Regions from separate parts of the Cupriavidus sp. GW823-FHT07B10 genome, predicted to be linked through region 2. Evidence: riboswitches for the same ligand, from Rfam matches in the RefSeq annotation. Region 2 holds a riboswitch; the other holds the start of a gene.
What was found. Region 2 has a riboswitch for glycine ahead of gcvT (glycine cleavage system aminomethyltransferase GcvT). Riboswitches for the same ligand answer to the same signal wherever they lie in the genome.
Positions count from the first base shown of each region.

Region 1: it holds a riboswitch for glycine, as region 2 does, so the genes downstream of both, AC1Q6V_RS17955 (D-amino acid dehydrogenase) here and gcvT (glycine cleavage system aminomethyltransferase GcvT) in region 2, are expected to answer to the same signal.

Region 1 is NZ_JBXAGS010000008.1:4,798-11,885, reverse strand. It holds gene AC1Q6V_RS17975 (Bug family tripartite tricarboxylate transporter substrate binding protein) at 1-968, shown strand, start outside; gene AC1Q6V_RS17970 (TlpA family protein disulfide reductase) at 994-1,497, opposite strand; gene AC1Q6V_RS17965 (sialidase family protein) at 1,494-2,717, opposite strand; gene AC1Q6V_RS17960 (TonB-dependent receptor) at 2,743-5,070, opposite strand; glycine riboswitch at 5,227-5,325, shown strand; glycine riboswitch at 5,326-5,444, shown strand; gene AC1Q6V_RS17955 (D-amino acid dehydrogenase) at 5,501-6,769, shown strand.
Region 2 is NZ_JBXAGS010000015.1:48,929-56,016, forward strand. It holds gene gcvP (aminomethyl-transferring glycine dehydrogenase) at 1-2,013, opposite strand, end outside; gene gcvH (glycine cleavage system protein GcvH) at 2,114-2,494, opposite strand; gene gcvT (glycine cleavage system aminomethyltransferase GcvT) at 2,583-3,710, opposite strand; glycine riboswitch at 3,809-3,934, opposite strand; glycine riboswitch at 3,956-4,043, opposite strand; gene AC1Q6V_RS25625 (YMGG-like glycine zipper-containing protein) at 4,121-4,348, opposite strand; gene AC1Q6V_RS25630 (UvrD-helicase domain-containing protein) at 4,632-6,728, shown strand; partial or broken gene AC1Q6V_RS25635 (ATP-binding protein) at 6,786-6,980, shown strand; gene AC1Q6V_RS25640 (ABC transporter substrate-binding protein) at 6,966-7,088, opposite strand, start outside.

The sequences.
Region 1 (7,088 bases), on a different contig from region 2:
GCCGCCATCTGCTCAAGACCACCGCCGCGCTGGGCGCGTGCGCGCTGGCACCAACACTGGCCCGCGCACAGGCCTGGCCGGCCAAGCCGATCCGGCTGGTGGTGCCGTTCGCGCCGGGCGGCAGCTCGGAGATCGTGGCGCGCTCCACCGCGGCGGAGCTGACCAAGCTGCTAGGCGTGTCAGTCTTCGTCGAGAACAAGCCCGGCGCGGCCGGCAATATCGCGATGGCCGAAGTCGCGCGCGCCGATGACAACCACACGCTGATCCTCGGCCATATCGGCACGCTGGCGGTCAATCCGTTTATCTTCCCGAAGCTGCCCTACGACCCCGTCAAGGACTTCCGCGCGATCTCGCTGCTGTCCAAGGTGCCGAGCCTGTACGTGGTCCACCCGGACGTCCCCGCGAAGAACCTGAAGGAGTTCGTGGCGTTGGCCAAGAGCAAGCCCGGCAAGCTGAACTACGGTTCGGCCGGCAACGGCAGCGCCGGCCACCTGGCCTTTGAATACCTGAAGGCCGCGACCGGCACCTTCATCACCCATGTGCCGTATCGCGGCAGCGGTCCGCAGATCACTGACCTGCTGTCCGGAAGGCTGGACGCGGCCGCGGTCGGCGCGCCGGCGATCATCCAGTTCATCAAGGCCGGCAAGGTGCGCTGCATCGCCACCGGCACGACCCAGCGCATTGCCCAGCTGCCTGACGTGCCAACGGTTGCGGAACAAGGCTATCCCGGCTTCGAGATGACGCAGTGGTATGGCCTGCTGGCACCGGCATCTCTGCCCCAGGCGGCCGCCGACAAGCTGGCGGACGCCACCGTGAAAGCAGTGAAGAGCAAGTCGTCGGTCGAGCGCCTGAGCGCGGATGCGGCGATTGTGGTGGGCGACACGCCGGCGGAGTTCTCGCGCTTTATCGCGCAGGAGCAGCAGCGCTGGAAGCCCATCATTGCGCGCGCCGGGATCAAGCCGGATTGAGCGGACAGCCGCTCCCGGCGCAGCCTCAGCCGGCGATGCCAGCCCAGCGCAGGTGCTTGCCCCAGCCGGCGTCGCTGATCACGCCGGACACGCCCTGCCGCTGGCCATCGGCGCGATAGAAGTAGGTGCGCGGCATCTCGCCCATCCAGTCCGGATCGACCGCATAGCGCAGCCGCTCCTGCGGCTCGTGCCCGAACACCCACGCGTTGCGCGTGAGCCTGACGCGCTGGAGCAGTTGCTGCACCTGTGGCAGCGCGTCGGGGTTGTCCGTCGCCAGCGTGACGACGCGCAGGTTTGGATGCTGCGCGCGCAGCTTGCCGATGGCGTCGAAGTTGCGCTTGCAATAGACGCAGTCGAGCGACCACACCACCAGCACAAAGGGCTTGCCCTGCTGGCTGGCTGCGAGCTGGGCGGCGCTGGCCGATGCGAACACGGCGACGCGCTCGGCCGGTTGACTGCCGGCATTGGCGGCAGTCATCGCCAGGGTCAGGACTGCAGCGGCGAGCAGCTTGCGGCGGGATGGCATCATGCGCCCTCCTTGCCCAGCGGGAACACCTGGAAGCCCTCGGCCTCGGTACGCCACAGCACGTAGGCGCGGCCGGCGTGCTGCAGCAGGTGCGGCTGGTCCGAGTCGCGCTCCGTGCCGGCCAGTTTGCGCGTCTGCCAGGTCTTGCCGCCATCGTGCGACAGCATGGCGGACAGCCGTGTCTGCTGGGCGTCGAACGATTTCCAGGCCACCGCGATCTCGTTGTCGTTCAGCGCGACGATGTCGGCATGCTGCGCACGCGGATCATCCAGCGGGCGCTGTGCCTGCAGCTTGCCGTCCTTCCAGCGCCCCACCGAGACCGTGGGCTTGCCTTCGCGCACGTTGAACCAGACCATGTGCACCGTGCCATCGGGCGCCACCGAAGCGCCGGGGCCGTGGTGCGGACAGGCATCGATGCGCCAGTCGTCGAAGGTGGCGCGCTGCACCGGCGTGGCCTTGCCGTCGGTGCCCAGCAGCGCCAGCGCGTGGTCGCGCGCGTTGGGCGGGAATACATGGCGCCACAGCGCCAGCATCTTGCCGTCGGGCGTGGGCGACAGCGCGATGCGGCAGCATTCGCACGACTGGTCGGCGATCTTGTAGTCGCCCTGGAAGGTCTTGCCGTGATCGGCCGAGACCGCGTAGTAGACCGCGGCGCCGGCGTACGGCTGCTTGCGCGCCTCGGCGGCAACCACGTCGCGCTTGTCGATCCAGCTGACGAAGACGCGCCCGGCATTGTCCACCGCGATGGCGTCGAAGCGGTGGGCGATCTGGTCGCGGTTGGCATGCACCGTCAGCGGTTCGGCGAAGGACTTGCCGCCATCGGTGGAACGCGCAAAGCGGATAAAGCCGGTCCACGGCTTGGGCAGCGGCTGGGTCCAGATGACGAAGATCGCGCCGTCGCGCCCGGTGGCGACCTTGGGCCGGCTTTCGTGATCGGCGGCGACCTGCTCCGGCACGCTGTTGACATGCTGCGCCGGCCCGAAGCTGCGGCCGTAATCGGTCGATGCACGTACCGCGACGTAAGGGCCGTCCTTGTAGGCGACCCATAGCTTGCCGTTTCGATCGAACGCGGCGCCGGTGCCCAGCTCGCTCATCTTCGCGGCCTTGGCCTGCGCGCCGTGGCCGCTGTGATCGCCGTGCGTTTGCGCGGTCGCGGCCAGCGCGGCACCGGCCATCATCAGCCCGGCAACGATCAAGCGGAAACCGGGGCGAACGCCTTGCATGGTTGTGGTCAGCCTGTTCACGTGCTCAGAAGGAGAGTTTCGCCTCGGCGTAGAACGTCCGGCCCGGATACGGGTGATAGACGTAGTAGCGCTGGTCGGTGAGGTTGTCGATGCCAAGCCCGAGGCGCACGTTCTTCGCGGGCCGGTACGTCAGCTTGACGTCAAAGGTCAGGAAGCTGCTGGTGCCGCCGAAGGTGTCGGGGTTGACGTCGGAATTGTCGAGCGTATTGTACTGCCGCCCCGAATAGGTCATGGCCAGCGTGCCGGCCCAGGCCGGCGTGATGCGATAGGTGCCCATCAGGTTGGCCCGCCACTTGGGGATGCGGTAGAAGTACTTGCCCACCGAGGCCGGGTTGTTGGCGTTCTCAAGCGTCTTCGAATGGTTGTAGGCCCCGCTGGCCGACAGGTCGAAGCCGCTGACGAACACACCGCGCGCGTCATAGGCCAGCTCGATGCCGCGGGTGCGCACGCGGTCGACGTTCTGAAAGCTGGTGACAGTCGGGAATACCGTGGTGTTGGTCTGGCTGACCAGGGCATCGCGGATATCGTCCTCATACACCGAGACCCGGAAGTACGACGAATCCAGCGTGCGCTCGAAGGTCAGGTCCTTCGAGAACGACCGCTCGGGCTGCAGGTTGGGATCGTTGTTGATCAACGCGGTCCCGGTGATGCGGCCCTGGAACAGCTCGCTGACAGTCGGATAGCGATAGGCCTGGCCCAGCGACAACCGGCCCAGCCAGTCCTGCCCGAATGCCTTCTCCAGCGCCAGCTTGGGCGACCAGTTGGATTCGCTGCGCACCGGGTAGCCGATATCCACGCCGGGCTGGCTGCGGCTGCCGTCATAGGCGCGCCAGTGTTCGTAGCGCACGCCGGGGATCAGCTTCCAGTCCTCGGCAAAGTACCAGGCGTCTTGCGCATACAGCGCCTGGGTCTCGGTCTTGCCGGCAAAGGCGTTGTTGAAGGCGCTGATGGTGGCCGCCTGCCAGTCCGAGGTGTTGTAGGTGGTGTTGCTCAGCCGGTAATTGTCATGGTGGTAGCCGAACGTGACCCAGTGCCCGCCCTGCAGCTGCCGCGGCCGGTAGTCGGCCTTCAGGTCGAGCGTGCGCCAGCCGGTGCCGTCGCCATAGGTCACCGTGCCCGGCCCGCTGCCGACGGTGTTGGCGCTGCGGCTGATGTCCTTGCTGACATCGAACAGCGACGCCACGCCCGAGAAATTCCAGCCGGTCTCGTTGCGCGTACGCAGCGACAGGCCATAGAGCCAGCGCGCGTCCTCGCCATTGCTCGGGGCGAAGGCGTTGGCGGGAATCACATAGCGATAACCGCCGATATTCACGGGACCGCTCGACACAACATTGCCATCGGCATCGCGCAGGTAGCTGCCGGTGGCGCTGGAGCGGTCCTGCTGCCAGTAGGCCGCGGTGAACTGCGCCTGCAGGGTATTGGTGATGTCGTAGCCGAGCTTGAGCTTGAGCTGGTCCTGCACGGTATGCGTGACGCCCTCGCTGTTCACGCCCATCACCACGCGCTCGCGGCCGGTCTGGTCCTGGTCGAAGTACGCGCCGGTGACCGGCTTGTCGGCGGAAGTGGCACGGGCCGTGGAGCGCGCCGCGGTATAGAAACTCAGCGGCTGGCTCTTGCTGTCCTGCCGGTCCACGCTGACCAGCCACGAGAACGGGCCGACGCGGTCGCCCACATAGGCGTTGGCGTGGACCCCGTTGAAGTTGTCGTGCGTGCCATACAGGCTGAAGCGCTGCGTGAACAGCTGCACGCTGGCATCGCCCTCGAACTTCTCCGGCGTGCGCGTGGTGATCAGCACCGTCGCGCCCAGCGAGTTGCCGGGATACAGCGCCGAATACGGGCCGTACAGCACATCCATGCGCTCGATCTCAGCGCTGTTGACCAGCGACCAGCGCGGCGGGAAGCTGAAGTCCGATCCCAGCAGGTTGGACAGCAGCAGGCCGTCCGCATAGACCAGCCCCCGCGCCGACTGGCGCGAACTGGTGCTGCGCACCGAGATGATCGAATTCATATCGCCGATGAAGCGCTTGCGTACGGCGAGGTTGGGCGCGTACTTGAGGGCGTCTTCCGTGTTCACCACATTGAAGTCGGCCATGCGGCGGCGGCTGATGCCGTAGGACGGCGAGGGCGTGTTGGGCGGTATGGCCGGCGTCTCGGCGCGCTCCGACTTGGCCGAGACCACCACCTCCTGCAGCGGCTCGGGCGCGTCCACCACCTGGGCGGCGGCGACGGCGGGGCCCATCAGCACCGCCGAAACGGCCAGTGCAATGCGATTCTTCTTCACTGGAAAACCTTGTTGTCGTCTTTTTCGACTCACTCCACCTGAGCGCAGCATACGGCGCCTCTCCCCGAGAGCGAGCGCTGACATTTTATGGGGCACGGGGGCGCAGGCCGATGCGACATAGCGACGCGGGCGGCAGGCTGCCTAAGCGTTAACCCGCATATCCAACGTCGAGCCTTGTCACTACATTGCCCGGATTGGCGTCAAGCCAATGTGATGCAGGGAGAGACTGTCGCGGCGCCCGCCGCGGACAGCGCCGAAGGAGCAACCGCCCCGGAAACTCTCAGGCAAAAGGACCGGCATCACCAGTCAGTGCACTCTGAAGAATGCCGGACGCTATCGTCCGCCGGCATACCGAAGGAGCAAGCGCGCCCCGCCCTCGCGGCCGGGTGGCGTGAATCTCTCAGGTCCAGAACAGAGGGGGCGTCCGCCACGCATATTGCGTCCGGGCTCCCACCATCGACGTTCCTGGAACCTGCAGATCATGAAATCAATCGCTGTCATCGGCGGTGGCATCACGGGTGTCACCACGGCCTACGCGCTGGCCCGGCGCGGATTCTCCGTCACGCTGTTCGAACGGCACCGCTATGCCGCCATGGAGACCTCGTTCGCCAACGGCGGCCAGTTGTCGGCCTCCAACGCCGAGGTCTGGACCCACTGGTCGACCCTCGTCAAGGGCATGAAATGGATGCTGCGCAACGACGCCCCGTTGTTGGTCAATCCCCGGCCCAGCTGGCACAAGCTGTCCTGGTTCGCCGAGTTCATCGCCGCGATCCCCCACTACCGCCGCAACACCATCGAGACCGCGCGCCTGGCCATCGCGGCGCGTGAGCACCTGTTCGCCTGGGCGGCGCAGGAAGGCATCGATTTCGACCTGAAGAAGGAAGGCATCCTCCATATCTACCGCGACAAGACCGGCTTCGAGCATGCCGGCCGGGTCTCGGCACTGCTGGCGCAGGGCGGGCTGGAACGGCGCGCCGTGACGCCCGAGGAGATGCGCGCGATCGAGCCGACGCTGGCCGGCTCGTACTACGGCGGCTACTTCACCGAGAGCGATTCCACCGGCGACATCCACAAGTTCACCAGCGGCCTGGCCGCAGCCATCGATCGGCTGGGCGTGCGCTGCCTGTACGGCCAGGACGTGCGGGCGGTGAAGACCGACGGCAGGCGCGCCACCGTGACCGTGCAGGACGGAGCCGACACGGCCACCTCCACCTTCGACGGCGCCGTGATCTGCGCCGGCACCGCCAGCCGCGCACTGGCCGCGGGGCTGGGCGACCGCGTCAACATCTATCCGGTCAAGGGCTATTCGATCACGGTCAACCTGACCGACGAGGCCAGCCGCGCCGCCGCACCGGTGGTCAGCCTGCTCGACGACGAAACCAAGCTGGTCACCAGCCGCCTGGGCGACGACCGCTTCCGCGTGGCCGGCACCGCCGAGTTCAACGGCTACAACCGCGATATCCGCGCCGACCGCATCCGCCCGCTGGTGGAATGGGTGCAGCAGTGCTTCCCCGGCGTCAGCACGCGCAGCGTGGTGCCTTGGGCCGGGCTGCGGCCGATGATGCCGGATATGCTGCCGCGCGTGGGGCGCGGGCGTGCGGCATGCATCTTCTACAACACCGGGCATGGGCACCTGGGGTGGACTTTGTCGGCGGTGACGGCGGATATGGTGGCAGGGGTTGTCGACCAGCATCTCGGCGCGAGGGTGGCAGTCGCGGCGGGTGCGCCGATGGCATTGGCCAAGGCTTGAGTTCGCGGGTGTTTTCTCCCCTCTCCCATTTGTAAGATAGGGCCACCGTGCTCGAACAGCGCCGCGCCATGATGGAATCATGGCGCGGCGCATGTATACGCTTGAAAAATAGTGGATGTGTGCCCTATTTTCGCCCGGATGAATACCCAAGCCATCCACCAATTAATGAGGCTGCGACCATAGACACGAACCAGCCAACAAAGAACAGATTCGCTGCATGCTGATTCGTGTCGAACAAACTTCCTGTCCCGCGCGAAACTACAACGCCGAAGAGATATAACCCGCCCCAAGCAGCAAGCGTAGCCAGGACAGCACCAGT
Region 2 (7,088 bases):
ATGCGTGGACGGGTAGGTGATCATGATCGCCGCCAGGTTCTTGCTGTGCTGCTCGGCCTTCTTCGCCAGGTCTTGCAGGTCGACGTTGCCGTCCTCATCGCAGGCTACGACCACCACCTTCATGCCGGCCATCTGCGCCGACGCCGGGTTGGTGCCGTGTGCGGACGACGGGATCAGGCAGATGTCGCGATGGCTCTCGCCGCGGCTGGCGTGGTAGGCATGGATGATCAGCAGGCCCGCGTACTCGCCCTGCGAGCCTGCGTTGGGTTGCAGGCTCACCGCGGCGTAGCCGGTGGCGGCGCACAGCATGGCCTCGAGCTGGTCGATCATCTCGCGGTAGCCCACGGTCTGGTCCAGCGGCGCGAACGGGTGGATCTGGCTGAATTCGGGCCAGGTCACCGGGATCATCTCGCTGGTGGCGTTCAGCTTCATCGTGCACGAGCCCAGCGGGATCATGGTGCGGTCCAGCGCCAGGTCCTTGTCGGCCAGCATGCGCAGGTAGCGCAGCATCTCGTGTTCGGCGTGGTGCGTGTTGAACACCGGGTGGGTCAGGTATTCGCTGGTGCGTGCCAGTTCGGAGGGGAAGCCGTCCTGCGCGACGGCCTCGAGCTTGTCGAAGTCCACGTCCGCGGGCAACGGCTTGCCCTGCATGAATACTTCCCACAGCGCGACCACGTCGGCACGGGTAGCGGTCTCGTCCAGCGAGATGCCGACGCGCGTGGCGCTGATATGGCGCAGGTTGATGCCGCGCGCGGTGGCCGCGGCATGGATGGCATCGGTGTTGAAGCCGGTTTCCAGCGTCAGCGTATCGAAGAAGCTGGCGTTGGTGCGCGCGAAGCCGAGCTTTTCCAGGCCGGCGGCCAGCGTCGCGGTCAGGCGATGCACGCGCTGCGCGATGCGCTTCAGGCCCTGCGGACCGTGGTAGACGGCATACATCGAGGCCATTACGGCCAGCAGCACCTGCGCAGTACAGATGTTCGAGGTGGCCTTCTCGCGGCGGATATGCTGCTCGCGCGTCTGCAGGGCCAGGCGATAGGCCTTGTTGCCCTGCGCATCGATGGTCACGCCCACCAGGCGGCCCGGCATCGAGCGCTTGAAGGCGTCCTTCACCGCCATATAGCCGGCGTGCGGGCCGCCGAAGCCCAGCGGTACGCCGAAGCGCTGCGAGTTGCCCACGGCCACGTCGGCGCCCCATTCGCCAGGCGCGGCGATCAGCGTCAGCGCCAGCAGGTCGGCGGCAGCCACCACCAGGCCGCCGGCGGCGTGCACGGCGTCGGCGATGGCGCGGTAGTCGTTGACGTCGCCGTTTACGCCCGGATACTGCAGCAGCACGCCGAAGGCGTTGGCCGCGGCGGCATCGGCGGCGGGGCCGACCTTGACCTCGATGCCCATCGGCAGCGCGCGCGTGCGTACCACTTCCAGCGTCTGCGGCAGCACGTCGTCGGCCACATAGAAGGTGTTCGAATCGTGCTTGTTCACGCGCTGCAGCAGCGTCATGGCTTCGGCCGCGGCAGTGCCTTCATCCAGCATCGATGCATTGGCGATATCCAGCCCGGTCAGGTCGGTGACCATCTGCTGGAAGTTCAGCATCGCTTCCAGGCGGCCCTGCGAGATCTCCGGCTGGTAGGGCGTGTAGGCGGTGTACCAGGCCGGGTTCTCGAAGATATTGCGCAGGATGACGCCGGGCGTGACGGTGTTGTAGTAGCCCTGGCCGATAAAGCTCTTCAGCACCCTGTTCTTGCCTGCCAGGCCGCGCAGCCTGGCCAGCGCGGCTTCCTCGCTCAGCGGCTCGGTGAACTCGCCCATCGGCATGCCGTCGCGGCGGCGGATGGCGGCGGGGATGACGGCGTCGATCAGCGCGGCGCGGCTGTCATAGCCGAGCACCTTCAGCATGTGCTGCTGTTCGGGGGTATCGGGGCCGATATGGCGGGCGGCGAAGGCGTCGCGCGCCTCCAGTTCGGCCAGCGTGGGCCGGTTCACTTGGGCGGCGTTCATGGGAAGCGGGGCGTTCATTGGCAAGAACCTCGTGGGGTGCGCGCCGGCCGGTGGTCAGCCGGGACGGCGCGCGTCAGTCTGCAGTGGCCGGTCCAACCATGGACCGGCGCGGCCGGCGTCAGGCGCCGACGCTGGCCTTGTAGGCGTCGGCCGACATCAGGCCGTTGACGTCGTCGCCGTTGGCCGGCTTGAGCTTGAACAGCCACGCGTCGAAGGCGTCGGCGTTGACGCTCTCCGGGGCAGCCGTGGCGGCCTCGTTGACGGCGATCACTTCGCCGGCCACGGGGGCGTAGATGTCGGAAGCGGCCTTCACCGATTCCACCACTGCCAGCGCGTCGCCGGCACCGACCGACTTGCCCACTTCGGGCAGTTCCAGGAAGACGATGTCGCCCAGCGCGTCCTGCGCGTGGTCGGTGATACCGATGGTGAGCGTGCCGTCGGCTTCGACGCGTACCCACTCATGCGACTCGGTGTACTTGAGGTCAGCGGGGAAATTCATGAAGGTTCTCCGGATACAGATTTGTTTCTTGTTGGGTGATGCCTGCCCGGCAAGCGCCGGCAGGCGAGGGCGACCGTTGGGTGAGCGCTTAGCTCACGAGTGCCTTGCCATTACGCACAAACGGCAGTTTAACCACAGTCGCGTTGAGTTTGCGGTCGCGGATCTCCACCTGCACGGTATCGCCCACGGCGACATCCTTGGGCAGGCGGGCAAAGGCGATGGACTGCGACAGCGACGGGCTGAAGGTGCCGCTGGTGATTTCACCGTCACCGGCCGGCGTGATCACTTTCTGGTGGGCGCGCAGGACGCCGCCTTTGTCACGCAGGATCAGGCCGAGGAATTGCTGGCGCGAACCGGCTGCGGCCAGTGCCGCCTTGCCGGTGAAGTCACGCTCGCTCTGCAGGTCAACGGTCCAGGCCAGGCCCGCATCCAGCGGCGAGGTGTTGATGTCCATGTCCTGGCCGTACAGGTTCATGCCGGCTTCCAGGCGCAGCGTGTCGCGCGCGCCCAGGCCCGCCGGGCGCACGCCGGCGGCGTTCAGCTTTTCCCAGACGGCGGCGACGTTCTCGGCCGGCACCACCAGTTCGAAGCCGTCTTCGCCGGTGTAGCCGGTGCGCGCCACCATGATCTCGCCGAGGGCCGGGTCCTGGACCACGGCGGCGTTGAAGGGCTTGAGCGTGTCCGACGGCTGGGTCGAGGGGAAAGTGCTCCACACTTTGGTGCGGGCGTTGGGCCCCTGCACGGCGACGATCGCCAGAGGCTGCACGCCTGCAGGCGCAACGTCCTCGCGGCGCGGCGTGATGGTCACATCGCTGCCGGTGGCGGCATTGCGCGCGCGGATCCATTCGATGTCGCCCAGCGCGGTGCTGGCGTTGACGACCAGGCGGAAGTGGTCCTCGGCAAAGAAGTAGACGATCAGGTCGTCGATCACGCCGCCTTTCTCATCCAGCATGCAGGAGTAGAGCGCCTTGCCCGGGGTCTGCAGCTTGTCGACATTGTTGGCCAGCAGGCCGCGCAGGAAGCTGCGGGTATTGGCGCCGGCGAGGTCGACCACGCACATGTGCGACACGTCGAACATGCCGGCGTCGGTGCGCACAGCATTGTGTTCTTCGATCTGGGAGCCGTAGTTGACCGGCATGTCCCAGCCGCCGAAATCAACCATGCGGGCGCCGAGGGCGCGGTGGATGGCGTTGAGGGGCGTGGCCTGGAGCGTCATGGAATCCTCTGGGGCAGTCTCGGTTGGCGAAAACAAAAAAGGGCCATCCGCCGCAATGCTCGCCGCGCCTGAATGTGGCGTGGCAATCCGCTGCGGCGGATGACCCCTCTGTCCTCGATACCTGAGAGATTACAAGGCGGATCCTGCCGGACCCCGTCCTCGTGCGCCCCTTCGGTGGGCACGCTCGCCACGAATGGCGGGTGCCGCTCTCCAGAGTTCGGCATGCATCGTGTGCATATTGCATGCCGATCCGATCGGTCCGTGGTGCCTGAGAGTTTTCGGGTGATACCCCTTCGGCGGCGCAGGCGATGCGCGCTCTCCCGGTCGGATGCGCGCAATGTACGGGAGGCCCCGGCCTTTGTCAAACGGGCCAGGGGAGCCTGCCGTACCTGTCGCTGCGGTGGTCTGGCTTACTTCTTCTTGTCGTCGGTGACAACGTTACCGATCACGCCGCCCACGGCCGCGCCACCCAGCGTACCCAGCGCGCTACCGTCGGTGAGGATGGCGCCGCCCACGGCGCCCGCGCCCGCGCCAATGGCGGTATTACGCTGCTTCGGGGTCATATCCGCGCAACCGGCAAAGGCCGCGACGGTCACGCCGATCAGGGTCACCTTGGTCAAAGTCTGCAGGGTTTTCATTATTGGCTCCGATGTGATGATTCAAGCATGTCAACCCCGCCGCGCAGGCCAGGGGGACATACTAGTTAGAGCGTTTGGTTGCGCGATTGGCTCCGGCCTTTACGAAGTGTTACGCCGGTGACACAACCGGCCGTGTCAACGCGGCTTGCGCTGACTGACCTGCCGCGGCCAGCGTGTTAACATCGGCAGCTTTGCCGCCGTGCCCGTTTCTTGGGTGCTGGCGTGTCCCGCCTGGCCTTCCGCTGTTCCTGCCGATTTCCCTGCCTCCAACCGCATCCCACGCATGACCCATGGCCTGAACTCCGCCCAATCCGAAGCCGTCCGCTACCTGGACGGCCCTTGCCTGGTGCTGGCCGGGGCGGGCTCCGGCAAGACCCGGGTGATCACGCAGAAGATCGCGCATCTGATCGAGGACAAGGGCTTCGAGCCGCGCCATATCGCCGCCGTCACCTTTACCAACAAGGCCGCCAAGGAGATGCAGGAGCGCATCGGCAAGCTGATGGAGGGCAAGACTACGCGCGAGGGCAAGCGCATTCCGCTCAAACAGCTGACGGTCTGTACCTTCCACTCGCTCGGGGTGCAGATCCTGCGCATGGAGGCCGAGCACGTGGGCCTGAAGCCGCAGTTTTCGATCATGGATTCGGACGACTGCTTCGGCCTGATCCAGGAGCAGCTCGGCACCACCGACAAGAAGCTGATCCGCGGCGTGCAGGGCACGATCTCGCTGTGGAAGAACGGCATGGTCGATCCGGAGGCAGCGATCGCGCAGGCCGCCAATGCCGACGAGCACCAGGCCGCGCTGGTCTACCGCAACTACGTGGCCACGCTGCATGCCTACCAGGCGGTGGATTTCGACGACCTGATCCGCCTGCCGGCCGAACTGTTCGCGCGCAATGAAGCGGTGCAGCTCAAGTGGCAGAACCGCCTGCGCTACTTCCTGGTCGACGAATACCAGGACACCAACGCCTGCCAGTACCAGTTGCTCAAGCTGCTGGCGGGCGGCTCGCACCTGCGCGCGCCGGCCTTTACCGCGGTGGGCGACGACGACCAGGCCATCTACGGCTGGCGCGGCGCCACGCTGGACAACCTGCGCGGGCTGCAGACCGATTTTCCGGACCTGAAGGTGATCAAGCTGGAGCAGAACTACCGCTCCACCGTGCGCATCCTGGAAGCGGCCAACGCGGTTATCGCCAACAATCCCAAGCTGTTCGACAAGAAGCTGTGGAGCGAGCACGGCATGGGCGACCCCATCGCCATCCACCCGATGAACGACGAGGAGCACGAGGCCGAGTCGGTGGTGTTCCGCCTGTCCGCGCACAAGTTCGAGCGCCGCGCGCAGTTCCGCGACTACGCCATCCTGTATCGCGGCAACCACCAGGCGCGGCTGTTTGAGCAGATCCTGCGGCGCGAGCGCATTCCCTATGTGCTTTCAGGCGGCCAGAGCTTCTTCGACAAGGCCGAGATCAAGGACATCTGCGCCTACCTGCGCCTGATTGCCAATCCCGACGACGATCCCGCCTTTATCCGCGCCATCACCACGCCGCGCCGCGGCGTGGGAAACACCACGCTGGAAGTGCTGGGCACCTTTGCCGGACAGGCCAAGGTGTCGCTGTTCGAGGCCGCGATGATGGGCGGTATCGAAGGCAAGCTGCAGCCGCGCCAGCTGGAGCCGCTGCGCGTGTTCTGCGAATCGATGGTACGGCTGGCCGACCGCGCGGCCAAGGATCCCGCCACCGTGGTGCTGGACGACCTGATGGAAGGGATCCACTACGAGGCCTACCTGTACGACAGCTTCGACGAACGGCAGGCGCAGTCGCGCTGGACCAACACGCTGGAATTCCTGGACTGGCTCAAGCGCAAGGGCACCAAGCCCGAAGGCGCCGAGGGCGAGGAAGCCACCGGTTTCGACAATGCCGACGGCTTCGGCAGCGAAGGCAAGAACCTGCTGGAGCTGACCCAGACCGTGGCGCTGATGAGCATGCTGGAAGGCCGCGAGGAAGATCCCGACGCGGTGCGGCTGTCCACGCTGCATGCGTCCAAGGGGCTGGAGTATCCGCACGTGTTCCTGGTCGGTGTGGAGGAGGGCATCCTGCCGCACTGCCGCGAAGACGAGGACATGAGCGACGAGAAGATCGAGGAAGAGCGGCGGCTGATGTATGTCGGCATCACCCGCGCCCAGCGCAGCCTGCATGTCAGCTGGTGCAAGAAGCGCAAGCGTGCGCGCGAAACCTACTCGTGCCAGCCTTCGCGCTTTATCGGCGAGATGAAGCTGGAGGAGGCGCCTGCGCCGGTGGATGAAACCCCGGCGATGAGCCCCAAGGACCGGCTCGGCGCGCTCAAGGCACTGCTGGGAACCGGCGGCAAGACGGCCCCGGGCTGAACGGGGCGCTACAGTCCCGATACAAAGGCATACCAGGCTGACAAGACGCCGGGTGCAGGCATACCTGGTATGGCGGCTGTGCTGCTCGAGCCGTTCTACTGCGTCGAATCCTCGCGCAGCCGCGCCACCGGCGGGGTCGGCATGGGGTTGTCGATCGCGGCCGACATTGCCGCGCGCCATGGCGGCGAGCTGACCCTGAGCAACCGCCCCGAAGGCGGCCTGCCCGCGCGCCTGTCCCTACCGCGCGGCTGACGCCGCCAGCGTGACGTACTGCGAGCCGCGCTGCCCGTGCGTGAAGTCGAGCGGGAAATCGCCCACGTCCACGCGCCCCTGCAGTGCCCGCCGCATCTCGGCCGCGCC